DNA from 3 places in the Pararhizobium sp. LjRoot238 genome. Region 3 is predicted to be linked to each of the others. Evidence: predicted binding sites of a transcription regulator. Region 3 holds the regulator's gene; each other region holds the start of a gene.

Region 1 (4,201 bases), 490 kb from region 3:
TCGTCACTCGTGATAAGGCTGACGCCTTATCACATCATGCCGCCCATGCCGCCACTTCAGCGCGCTTGACGCGCTGAAGCACTTTTGGACATGGGCGAAGCCTTATGGTCGTCATTCGTGATAAGGCAGACGCCTTATCACATCATGCCGCCCATGCCGCCACTTCAGCGCGCTTGGCGCGCTGAAGCACTTTGGATCATGGGCGAAGCCGTATGGTCGTCATTCGTGATAAGGCAGACGCCTTATCACATCATGCCGCCCATGCCGCCCATGCCGCCCATGTCAGGCATGCCGCCGCCAGCAGATTCCTTCTTCGGAAGTTCTGCAATCATGGCTTCGGTGGTCACGAGCAGGCCGGCAACCGAAGCTGCGTTCTGCAGGGCCGTGCGAACAACCTTGACAGGATCGACGATACCCATGGCGATCATGTCGCCATATTCGCCGGTCTGGGCATTGTAGCCGTAGTTGTCGGTGCCGCTTTCGAGGATCTTGCCGACCACGATCGAACCTTCGTCACCTGCGTTTTCAGCGATCTGGCGAACCAGCGACTGCAGCGCCTTGCGGACGATGTTGATACCGGCCGTCTGGTCGTCGTTGGCGCCCTTGATGTTGAGAACGATCGAGGCACGCAGCAGAGCCGTACCACCGCCAGGAACGATACCTTCCTGAACGGCAGCGCGCGTTGCGTTGAGGGCGTCGTCGATACGGTCCTTCTTTTCCTTGACTTCGATTTCAGTCGCACCGCCGACGCGGATGACTGCAACGCCGCCAGCGAGCTTGGCAAGACGTTCCTGCAGCTTCTCGCGGTCGTAGTCGGAGGTGGTCTCTTCGATCTGACCCTTGATCTGGGCAACGCGGCCTTCGATCTCAGCCTTCTTGCCATGACCATCAACGATGGTGGTGTTTTCCTTGGAGATCGAGATCTTCTTCGCACGGCCGAGCATTTCGAGCGTGACGTTTTCGAGCTTGATGCCGATGTCTTCGGAGATGACCTGGCCACCGGTCAGGATGGCGATGTCTTCCAGCATGGCCTTGCGGCGATCGCCGAAGCCCGGAGCCTTGACGGCAGCAATCTTCAGGCCGCCACGCAGCTTGTTGACGACGAGGGTCGCAAGGGCTTCGCCTTCGACGTCTTCCGAGATGATGAGGAGCGGCTTGCCGGTCTGAACGACGGCTTCGAGAACCGGAAGCATTGCCTGCAGGTTGGAGAGCTTCTTCTCATGGAGAAGGATGTAAGCGTCGTCCAGTTCGGCAACCATCTTTTCCGGGTTGGTTACGAAGTAGGGCGAGAGGTAGCCACGGTCGAACTGCATGCCTTCGACGACTTCGAGCTCGGTCTCGGCGGTCTTGGCTTCTTCAACCGTGATGACGCCTTCATTGCCGACCTTCTGCATCGCGTCAGCGATGTACTGGCCGATTTCCGTCTCGCCGTTTGCCGAGATCGTGCCTACCTGGGCAACTTCTTCCGAAGTGTTGATCTTCTTGGACTTGGCAACGATGTCCTTGACGATGGCGGTAACAGCGAGGTCGATACCGCGCTTCAGGTCCATCGGGTTCATGCCGGCGGCAACGCTCTTGGCGCCTTCGCGAACGATGGCCTGGGCAAGAACCGTTGCAGTCGTCGTGCCGTCACCGGCGATGTCGTTGGTCTTCGAAGCAACTTCGCGGACCATCTGGGCGCCCATGTTTTCGAACTTGTCTTCGAGTTCGATTTCCTTGGCGACGGAAACGCCGTCCTTGGTGATGCGCGGTGCGCCGAACGACTTGTCGATGATGACGTTACGACCCTTCGGGCCGAGCGTTACCTTGACTGCGTCAGCGAGGATGTCGACGCCGCGCAGCATCTTTTCGCGCGCGGTGCGGCCGAACTTGATTTCTTTGGCTGCCATTTTAAAAACTCCCGGGCTGGTGCCCAATTGGTTTTATGGAATTGTGGAGAAGGGAACCGGCCAGGATCAGCCGATGACGCCCATGATGTCGGCTTCCTTCATGATCAGAAGGTCTTCGCCGTTGAGCTTGACTTCGGTGCCCGACCACTTGCCGAACAGAACGCGGTCGCCAGCCTTGACGTCGAGAGCGATGAGAGCGCCCTTGTCGTCACGGGTGCCGGTGCCGACGGCGACGATTTCGCCTTCCTGCGGCTTTTCCTTGGCGGTGTCCGGAATGATGATGCCGCCCTTGGTCTTGGCTTCAGACTCGACGCGGCGTACGACGACGCGGTCATGCAGAGGACGGAAATTGGTGCTTGTCATTGTCTAATCCCTCGATCAAATGACTTCACGGATCGTGAACCGACCCGATGGATGGATGTTAGCACTCCTATTGCGTGAGTGCTAGCGATCCGGAGATAAGGATGGCTGCCGATTGAGTCAAGAATGGGCCGGCAGATTCTTTTGCGGCGAAAATGATTGACTTGGTTCCGGCTTTTTTGTCTAATTTGCGCATGGGGTCTGCGAATGCCCCACGAGGCGTCATGCCATCACTTCGCGTCCAATCCCTCGAAAAGGACGTAAACCATGGCCTCGTATAACGCTATTTCCACCGAAAAACTTGTCCGCCTGATCGGCACCCCCAAGGGCCCGGTCGTTATCGATGTGCGCGACGATGAGGATTTCGCCGCCCAGCCGCTTCTTCTTCCCGCGTCTTTCCGGCGCCCTTACGCCGATGTGCGGCAATGGGGGGCGGATTATCGCGGCCGCTGGGTCGTTGTGGTCTGCCAGAAGGGCAAGAAGCTCAGCGAAGGCGTCGCCGCCTGGCTGCGAAATGCCGGCGCCGAGGCAGAGACGCTCGAAGGCGGGTTTGAAGCCTGGCAGGCAGCAGACCTGCCACTCGTTCCAGTCGCTGCCCTGCCGGGTGAAAACGCGAATGGCGGAACGGTCTGGGTCACGCGCTCGCGCCCGAAGATCGATCGCATTGCCTGCCCCTGGCTGATCCGCCGCTTCGTCGATCCAGCCGCGACGTTTCTCTTCGTTTCGGCCCCGGAAGTCGAAGCCGTCGCAGATCGTTTCGGCGCGACGCCGTTCGATGTGGAAAATGTCTTCTGGAGCCACAGGGGCGACGACTGCACCTTCGACACGATGGTCAAGGAATTTGGTCTCTCATTTCCGGCACTTGAGCATCTCACCCTGATTGTCCGCGCGGCCGATACCGACCGGCTCGATCTGGTTCCCGAAGCCGCCGGTCTGCTCGCGGCGTCGCTCGGCCTCTCGCGGATGTTTGCCGACGATCTGGAGCAACTGGAGGCGGGCATGACGTTTTACGACGCCTTCTATCGCTGGGCGCGCGACGCCACGCAGGAAAAACACGAATGGGTGCAGCACGTCGCGAAGAAGAGCAAAGACAATGAATGAGGCGGTGCAGATACAGTCGCCGCCGCTGCATCCGACATTCGCCGAGGCCACCAGGGTCTGGGCGAAGATCGGGCTCTTGAGTTTCGGCGGCCCGGCGGGCCAGATCGCGCTTATGCACAGGGAACTGGTGGAGGAGCGACGCTGGATTTCCGAGAGCCGGTTTCTGCATGCCTTGAATTTCTGCATGCTTTTGCCGGGTCCCGAAGCGCAGCAGCTTGCCACCTATGTCGGCTGGCTGTTGCACGGCACGCGCGGCGGCATCGTCGCCGGCACATTGTTCGTGTTGCCGGGGTTTTTCGTCATCCTTGGCCTGTCGTCGGCCTACGCGCTGTTCCAGGAGACGGATTGGCTCGCCGCGCTGTTTTTCGGCTTGAAGGCGGCGGTGCTGGCGATCGTCATCGAGGCGGTCATCCGCGTCGGCCGCCGGGCAGTGAAAACCCGTTTTGCCGTGATCGTCGCCGCTTTCGCCTTCGCGGCGCTTTTCTTCTTCGATCTGCCATTTCCGCTGGTCGTTCTGGCGGCGGGCGTCGCCGGCTACGTCGCCACCCGCGCGCAATCGGCGGAAGGGAGAACCATGGCGGCGGCGAAGCAGGCCGACCAGCCCTCGGTCATCGACAGCGATTTCCCGGATGTCGTCTCATCCTGGGGCCGGGCGGTCCGGGTCTTCGGCGTCTGGGCGGCGCTCTGGATCGCGCCGTTCGTCGTCATCGGCACAATACTCGGCTTTGACAACGTCTATACCGCGATCGGCCTGTTCTTCTCCAAGATGGCGGTGGTGACCTTCGGCGGTGCCTATGCCGTGCTTGCCTATGTCGCCCAGCAGGCGGTCGAGACCTATCACTGGCTGAGGC
Region 2 (4,201 bases), on a different contig from region 3:
CAGCATCTTTCTTCGGAAGTTCTGCAATCATGGCTTCGGTGGTCACGAGCAGGCCGGCAACCGAAGCTGCGTTCTGCAGGGCCGTGCGAACAACCTTGACCGGATCGACGATACCCATGGCGATCATGTCGCCATATTCGCCGGTCTGGGCGTTGTAGCCGTAGTTGTCGGTGTTGCTTTCGAGGATCTTGCCGACCACGATCGAACCTTCGTCACCGGCGTTCTCAGCTATCTGGCGAACCAGCGACTGAAGCGCCTTGCGGACGATGTTGATACCCGCCGTCTGGTCGTCGTTGGCACCCTTGATGTCGAGAACGATCGAGGCACGCAGAAGCGCCGTGCCGCCGCCGGGAACGATACCCTCTTCGACCGCAGCGCGTGTCGCATTCAGCGCGTCGTCGATACGATCCTTCTTTTCCTTGACTTCGATTTCAGTCGCACCGCCGACGCGGATCACGGCGACGCCGCCCGAAAGCTTGGCCAGGCGCTCCTGCAGCTTTTCCTTGTCGTAGTCGGAGGTTGTTTCTTCGATCTGAGCCTTGATCTGGGCAACACGACCCTCGATCTCCGGCTTTTTGCCGGCACCATCGACGAGAATGGTATTCTCTTTCGTAATGGTCACCTTCTTGACGCGGCCGAGCATTTCGAGCGTGACGTTTTCCAGCTTGATGCCGATGTCTTCGGAGATGACCTGGCCACCGGTCAGGATGGCGATGTCTTCCAGCATGGCCTTGCGGCGATCGCCGAAGCCCGGAGCCTTGACGGCAGCAATCTTCAGGCCACCACGCAGCTTGTTGACAACGAGCGTTGCAAGCGCTTCGCCTTCGACGTCTTCCGAGATGATCAGGAGCGGCTTGCCGGTCTGAACGACGGCTTCGAGAACCGGGAGCATGGCCTGCAGGTTGGAAAGCTTTTTCTCGTGAAGGAGAACATAGGCGTCCTCCAGTTCGGCAACCATTTTCTCGGCATTGGTGACGAAATACGGGCTCAGATAACCACGGTCGAACTGCATGCCTTCGACGACTTCGAGTTCGGTTTCGGCGGTCTTGGCTTCTTCAACCGTGATGACGCCTTCATTGCCGACCTTCTGCATCGCGTCAGCGATGTACTGGCCGATTTCCGTTTCGCCATTGGCGGAGATCGTGCCGACCTGGGCCACTTCTTCCGAAGTGCTGATCTTCTTGGCCTTGGCGACAAGACCCTTGACCACTTCTGTCACTGCAAGATCGATGCCGCGCTTCAGGTCCATCGGGTTCATGCCGGCGGCAACAGCCTTTGTGCCTTCGCGAACGATCGCCTGGGCGAGAACCGTTGCAGTCGTCGTACCGTCGCCGGCGATGTCGTTGGTCTTCGAAGCAACTTCGCGGACCATCTGGGCGCCCATGTTCTCGAACTTGTCTTCGATCTCGATTTCCTTGGCGACAGTCACACCATCCTTGGTGATGCGTGGTGCGCCATAGGCCTTGTCGATGATGACGTTACGGCCCCTGGGACCCAGCGTTATCTTGACGGCGTCTGCGAGGATGTCGACGCCACGCAGCATCTTTTCGCGCGCGGTGCGGCCGAACTTGATTTCTTTGGCTGCCATTTTAAAAACTCCCGGGCTGGTGCCCAATTGGTTTTATGGAATTGTGGAGAAGGGAACCGGCCAGGATCAGCCGATGACGCCCATGATGTCGGCTTCCTTCATGATCAGAAGCTCTTCGCCGTTGAGCTTGACTTCCGAGCCCGACCACTTGCCGAACAGAATGCGGTCGCCAGCCTTGACGTCGAGCGCGATCAGCTTGCCGCTATCGTCACGAACGCCGGTGCCGACGGCAACGATTTCGCCTTCCTGCGGCTTTTCCTTGGCGGTATCCGGAATGATGATGCCGCCCTTGGTCTTTGCTTCAGCCTCGATACGGCGCACGACGACGCGATCGTGCAGCGGACGAAATTTGGTATCAGCCATTTTGGGTTCCTTAGCGGGATCGTAGCCGAATGGCTTCTCCCATCGAATAACAGTAGCACTCTCTACCTTAGAGTGCTAGCGATCATTCGGCAGCAGGCGACAATGATAATCCGGTGTAGCCAAATATTTAAAACATCGACCCGGTTTAGTATGCTAGAGAGACGCGGCTATCCGATTAATACGGGAGGCCTGCAATGAAATCGTTCTTCGATTCCTTTTATCACTTTGACTACGTGCTTTTTCTCATCAAGTGGACATTGGCGTTGTTCTTGATGCTTGGCGCCTATCTGGCGCTACACGAGGCATATTTCTAGAGAACTTGTTCGGCTGACCTTCCTTTTACGTCCACCAATTCACATGTGACGACGCGCGCCGTCAGTTTCCTGAAGCGCGACCAAAGGATCATTGAGATGATTAAGTTTCGCCCAAAGACTGAAGCTGAAGAGAAGAAGCAACCCGCTGCCCCTGCGCCAGGCAAACCCGACACCACGAAGTTTCCGGATGCGAAGAAGTCCGCGGGCGACTAAACGCGCGCGGGTTTGTACCAAGAAGCCCAGCGGCCGCCGAGGCTTCCAAGAACGCGGCCCAGCCGGGGAGATAACGCCTGTGAGATCATCTGAAATTACGCGACCACGATATCAATGGCGGCCGCTGGAGCTCTCTCCGGAAAATGATTTCATCGGCTTCGACGGAGAGATCCTGATCGGGCGGATATTTCTGGAGCCACGACCACGGTTCAAGGGGTTGTGGCATTGGTCGAATATCAGGAGCGAAACTGCCATTGCTTCGCAAGGCTACGCCGCATCAGCCGACCTCGCTGCCGTCACCGTCGAGGCGTTGTATGACGAACTAAGGGCTTTCGAAGGGAACGCGTTGGCAAAAAGCCAATAAGCCATTGATACTGATCAGCCTCCGTAGCGTGTTGCCCGATCAAGCATTCGACGGTCACTGAACAAACGAAAATTCGTACCGTTCGGCCTGTCTCAACAGGAGAAATTTCATGACGTCGATTTCGCAATCACCGGACGCCATGTGCACGAGATCAAAGCGGTGCTTCAATCCGTGGGAATCAACGAAGGAACCGAGTACGATGCACTGCCGTTCAACCCCGCAAGCCGCGCAAGTGGCCATCGACTCTGCTCCTGATCGAGGCATTGGCCCGCATTTTCCTGCAGACGCCGGACACTGCCCCTTCACACGAGCATGCACTACATCACAAGCAGCGGTTCCGATATTGTAAAGATCGCGCCACCACCGGCCTGCCATTTCCTGCCCCTCTTGATGGACCTACCGCGCCCGCGCCTATGTCGAAGCAGCCTGCTCGACCACTAGCAGCGCCGAGTCCGGCTTCGGTATCGGCTGGTCCTGCGCATCCGCGATCTGCCCTCGAAGCGCCTCTACGTGTTTCGATCCCTTAGGGACATCCAAAGACCTGCGCAAGCTGGTCGGTGGCAAAATTCGCGACGAACTGTTCATTGCAAACTGGCCTGACCTGTTCCGTTGTGCCGCCACCATGGCGGCCGGCAAGATCAGGACGAGCCGGTTGCTCCGCAAGCTTGCCTCCTACCCCCGCCAGAATGATCTGGCGGCTGCGTTGCGCGAGGTCGGTCGCATCGAGCGCACGCTGTTCATTATCGAATGGATTCTCGACACGGACATGCAGCGCCGCGCCCAGATCGGCCTCAACAAGGGCGAGGCCCACCATGCGCTCAAGAATGCGCTTCGCATCGGTCGCCAAGGTGAAATCCGTGATCGCACCACAGAAGGCCAGCACTATCGGATCGCCGGGCTCAACCTGGTTTCGGCGGTCATCATCTACTGGAATACCGTTCATCTCGGCCGGGCAGTCGTAGAGCGACGGAACGAAGGACTTGATGTGCCGCCCGAACTTCTGGCGCGCATACGGGTTTCTTTAGCTAGGCCGATTGATACGCTCCTTGTCCTCGTGAATTGGCCGCATGCCGAACAATTATCTTCACCGGCACATCCGGTATCTTTTGCGGTATATTAGAGAAGGCAGGCGTGAGGAGGACGAGATCGTGCTGGCAATTCTTATTGGCACATACTGTCCCGTCGCCGGCCGGAGGAACCAACATGCAGCCGATCAAAACCCCGAAGCAGGATGGCGACTACGACGACCGATTTCTCGATTGTCAGGAAGCGATTGAGAACAAGATCCAACAGGTCATGGAAGAAGCAATCCACGCCGGATGGACGCGTGAAGAGGCGGCAGCGGCACTCGTCGAAGTC
Region 3 (4,201 bases):
CCGGCATTGTGGCTGGCGACGATCAGGGTCTTGTCTTCAAGTTTGCGCATCTGCGTCTTTCTCATCCGGGCCGTTCAGCCTTGTGTCAATCTATATTCCAGAGTCTGGCTTCGGCGCATTCCAGGCTGTTTCCGGCCGGATCGCGGAAATAGAAGGACCGTGCACCCGACGGCCAATGCACATCTGATTCGATCGCGATCCCGGCCGCCTTCAATTTTTCTTTCCAGGCATCGAGGTCCCCGGTAGATACCCGCAAGCACATATGCCCCGGCCCGCGCGTGCCGTGCGGGGGCACCTGCAGGCCGTTTTCCGGCGGCGGTTTCACCGTTTCCGCCGGGTTGAAGATCAGAAGAACGCCGGGACCGCAGCGAAAGAAGACATGCCGGTTGCCGGCGCGGCTGATCTTTTCGAGCCCGAGAACGGAGCCATAAAACGCCTCCGCCTGGTCGAGATCGTCAACATAGAGCGCCGTCTCAAGTATGCCTTCGAATGCCGCGGCCATGGCTCAGCCCTCGATCGTCCGCTTCTGCAGGGCGACCAACTCGGCAATGCCGTTCTTGGCAAGGCCCATCAGCGTGCCGAATTCCTCTTCCGAGAAAGGCTTGCCTTCCGCCGTGCCCTGGATTTCGACGATACCGCCCGAGCCGGTAATGACGAAGTTGGCGTCGGTTTCAGCAGCCGAGTCTTCCAGATAATCGAGATCGATCACCGGCTGGTTCGCAAAGATGCCGCAGGAAATCGCGGCGATATGGTCCTTCAGAACCTTCTCGACCTTGATCATGTTGCGCGCTTCCATCCAGGCAAGGCAGTCGCGCAGAGCGATCCAGGCGCCGGTGATGGAGGCGGTACGGGTGCCGCCATCGGCCTGGATGACGTCGCAGTCGATGGAGATCTGGCGTTCGCCGAGCGCCTGCAGGTCGACCACGGCCCTGAGTGAGCGTCCGATCAGCCGCTGGATTTCCTGGGTGCGGCCGCTCTGCTTGCCGCTGGCGGCCTCGCGTTTCATGCGCTCGCCGGTGGCGCGTGGCAACATGCCGTATTCGGCTGTCACCCAGCCCTTGCCGCTGTTGCGCAGCCACGGCGGCGTCTTGTCTTCAAGGCTCGCGGTGCACAGCACATGCGTATCCCCGAACTTGACGAGACAGGACCCCTCGGCATGTTTGGAAACGCCGCGCTCGAACGAGACTTTGCGCATCTGATCGGTTTTTCTGCCGGAAGGCCGCATCATGAACTCCTGTGATGTTTGTCAGCCTTCTAGCCTATGTTGGGAGGAAGGGAAATCACTTGCGAGGAAAAGAACAAATGACCGGGCAAGTGCTGGAGGCGAAGGCTTCCGGGCCAATTTCCCTTTTGCTATCCGGGCCGGGATCACTATATTTCAGTTGATCTGAACAGAATGGGTTTTGCGTTCGAATGATGGTGGATAAATCTGCGATGCGGGAAAGGCTGATCGCGCTCGACGAGCGTTCGGGCGAAATTTTCCGTCGTATCGTGGAGAGCTATCTGGAAAGCGGCGAGCCGCTCGGCTCCCGTAGCCTGTCGCGGCTGTTGCCGATGTCGCTGTCTCCGGCCTCCGTGCGCAACGTCATGAGCGACCTGGAAGATCTCGGCCTGATCTATTCCCCGCATATCAGCGCCGGTCGTCTGCCGACCCAGATCGGCCTGCGCTTTTTTGTCGATGCCTTCATGCAGGTGGGCGACCTGTCGGCCGAGGATCGTGCCTCGATCGACCGGCACGTGCGCCGCAACGATCGCGACCAGCCCGTCGAGACCCTCCTGAACGAAGCGAGCCAGATGCTGTCGGGCATGTCGCGCGGGGCAGGGCTGGTGATCACGGCCAAGAGCGATCCGGTGCTGAAACATGTCGAATTCATGCGCCTGGCGCCGACCAAGGCGCTTGCCGTATTGGTCGGCGAACACGATCAGGTCGAAAACCGCATCATCGAGCTTCCCGCGGGCGTCACCAGTTCGCAGCTGACCGAGGCCGCCAATTTCCTGAATGCGCATCTCGCCGGCCAGACGCTGCCCGAAGTGCGTAGCCAACTGGAGAAGGTCAAGGAAACCGTCCGGCGCGAACTCGATACGCTGAGCCAAGACCTCGTCGAGCGGGGCCTCGCCATCTGGGCGGGCAGTGAAACGGAAGGAAACCCGACCAAGCTGATCGTCCGCGGCCGCGCCAACCTGCTTGAGGGACTTGCCGGTGCCGAGGATATCGACCGGCTGCGCATGCTGTTCGACGATCTGGAAAAGAAGGATAGCCTGATCGAAATTCTCAACTTGGCCGAAAGCGGGCCTGGGGTTCGCATCTTCATCGGCTCGGAAAACAAGCTGTTTTCGCTTTCCGGCTCGTCGCTGATCGTCGCGCCCTACAAGGATGGCGACGACAAGATCATCGGCGCGGTCGGGGTCATCGGCCCGACCCGGCTCAACTATTCGCGCATCGTGCCGATGGTGGACTATACCGCGCAATTGATGTCGCGGCTGTCGCGATGATCACACCCGAAACGCCGGTTTTTGCCGCGCTCGTTCGATTGAACCCTTGATTTTTCCCCTTCAAAGCTCGATATCGGCTGCAAATCCTAACATAGCGACATTCCGGAGACCGTCATGACCGACGACACGAACAAACATGCAGCAGATGCCAACGCAGCCGAAGAAGCCGCGGTGAACGCTGACGCTGCCGCTGAGCAGGTCGAAGCCGCCGCTGTCGAACCCGATCCCCTGGAAGTCGCCAGGGCCGAAGCCGCTGATTATCGCGACCGTTACCTGCGGCTTGCTGCCGAGATGGACAATCTGCGCCGCCGCACCGCGCGCGATGTCAAGGACGCGAAGTCCTATTCCGTCGCCGGCTTTGCCCGCGACATGCTGGCCGTCTCCGACAATCTGCGCCGCGCGCTTGATGCCATCCCAACCGAAGCGCGCCAGGCGGGTGATGCGGGCTTCAACGCGCTGGTCGAAGGCGTGGAAATGACTGAGCGGGCCATGCTTTCGGCGCTTGAGCGCCATGGCGTACAGAAGCTGGAACCGGTCGGCCAGAAGTTCGACCCGAATTTCCATCAGGCGATGTTCGAGGTTCCGAACACCGAAGTGCCGAACAACACCGTCGTCCAGGTGGTCCAGGACGGCTACACCATCGGCGAACGCGTGCTCCGCCCCGCCATGGTCGGCGTCGCCAAGGGCGGCCCGAAGGCGGTTGCAGCGGAAGAGACGCCGGCGGGTTGAGACACGGGCAGCCGGCTATGTGCCGTGGAACCCCCCTCTGTCGGCGACGCCGACATCTCCCCCTCAAGGGGGGAGATTGCCATTGGCTTCAGGGCGTATAAAGGGAAAAGAATGATCTCCCCCCTTGAGGGGGAGATGTCACGCAGTGACAGAGGGGGGGTGGGCCTCGGCATGCTCCGCCCGAAATTACCCGAACAACTGCCGCAGATGGTCGTTCAAAAACCGCCCCTCCGGATCCAGCTTTGCCCGCAGCGCCCTAAAATCCCCCGAGCGCGGATAAAGCGCTGTTACATCCTCTGCGCCGAGAAAATGCAGCTTGCCCCAATGCGGGCGCGAGCCGAATTGGCGCAGGATATCGTCAACGTCCTTCAAATAATTCCAGTAGTCCGTGCCCGGCTCGCCGGAGACCGAGAGCGTGATCGAATCCTGCTCGAAGAACGGGCTGATCCAGCCGCCGTCGCCAGCGGTGAAGCGGTATTCGATCGGATAGATGCAGGTCGGGTGTTTTTCCAGCATCAGCTTGCGCACTTCCATGCAGGCCTGCTTGCCGTATCGGACCGGCACGGCATATTCCAGCTCGTGGAAATTCGGAACGTATTCGATCGGGTAGATCTCCGAGGAATAGGCGATCTTCTCGAAGGCGCTTTCCATCGGCGGCCGGCCGGTGATGTCGATCGTCTTCATCTCGCAGACATCGGAGAGGCTTGTCGTCGTTGAGACCGATGATGTGTCCGGCAGGCAGTAGCAATGCCGGCTTTCCGGCACCGGACACCAGAAGAAGCCGAAATGCCGGTGGTTGGCGGCGAGATCGTCGTGGCTCTCCATGCATTCGTCGAAGGTACAGCGCCAGAGCTTCTCATGCAGATTGTAGCTGTCCATCACCTGCAGTGTGATTTCGGAGATGACGCCGAGCATGCCGAGGGAGACACGGGCGGCGTTCAGCATATCCGGCTGGCTGTCGTCGATCGCCAGAATGCTG

Evidence for each region. The regulator HrcA, encoded in region 3, represses chaperone genes, less so after heat shock. The targets are predictions, from matches to a motif close to GTTAGCACTCNCNNNNNGNGAGTGCTAAC.
Region 1: the regulator HrcA is predicted to act here: its motif matches at 2,310-2,338, upstream of groES (co-chaperone GroES).
Region 2: the regulator HrcA is predicted to act here: its motif matches at 2,003-2,031, upstream of groES (co-chaperone GroES).

Annotation. Positions count from the first base shown of each region.
Region 1 covers NZ_CAXUPP020000001.1:370,947-375,147, reverse strand. Annotated here, with positions in the region: gene groL (chaperonin GroEL) at 246-1,889, opposite strand; gene groES (co-chaperone GroES) at 1,956-2,252, opposite strand; gene ACSQ3F_RS01960 (chromate resistance protein ChrB domain-containing protein) at 2,517-3,350, shown strand; gene chrA (chromate efflux transporter) at 3,343-4,201, shown strand, end outside.
Region 2 covers NZ_CAXUPP020000004.1:127,047-131,247, forward strand. Annotated here, with positions in the region: gene groL (chaperonin GroEL) at 1-1,588, opposite strand, end outside; gene groES (co-chaperone GroES) at 1,655-1,951, opposite strand; partial or broken gene ACSQ3F_RS26935 (Tn3 family transposase) at 3,317-3,962, shown strand; gene ACSQ3F_RS26940 (hypothetical protein) at 4,046-4,201, shown strand, end outside.
Region 3 covers NZ_CAXUPP020000001.1:856,522-860,722, reverse strand. Annotated here, with positions in the region: gene rdgB (RdgB/HAM1 family non-canonical purine NTP pyrophosphatase) at 1-50, opposite strand, end outside; gene ACSQ3F_RS04335 (VOC family protein) at 86-502, opposite strand; gene rph (ribonuclease PH) at 506-1,225, opposite strand; gene hrcA (heat-inducible transcriptional repressor HrcA) at 1,435-2,493, shown strand; gene grpE (nucleotide exchange factor GrpE) at 2,608-3,222, shown strand; gene ACSQ3F_RS04315 (D-arabinono-1,4-lactone oxidase) at 3,409-4,201, opposite strand, start outside.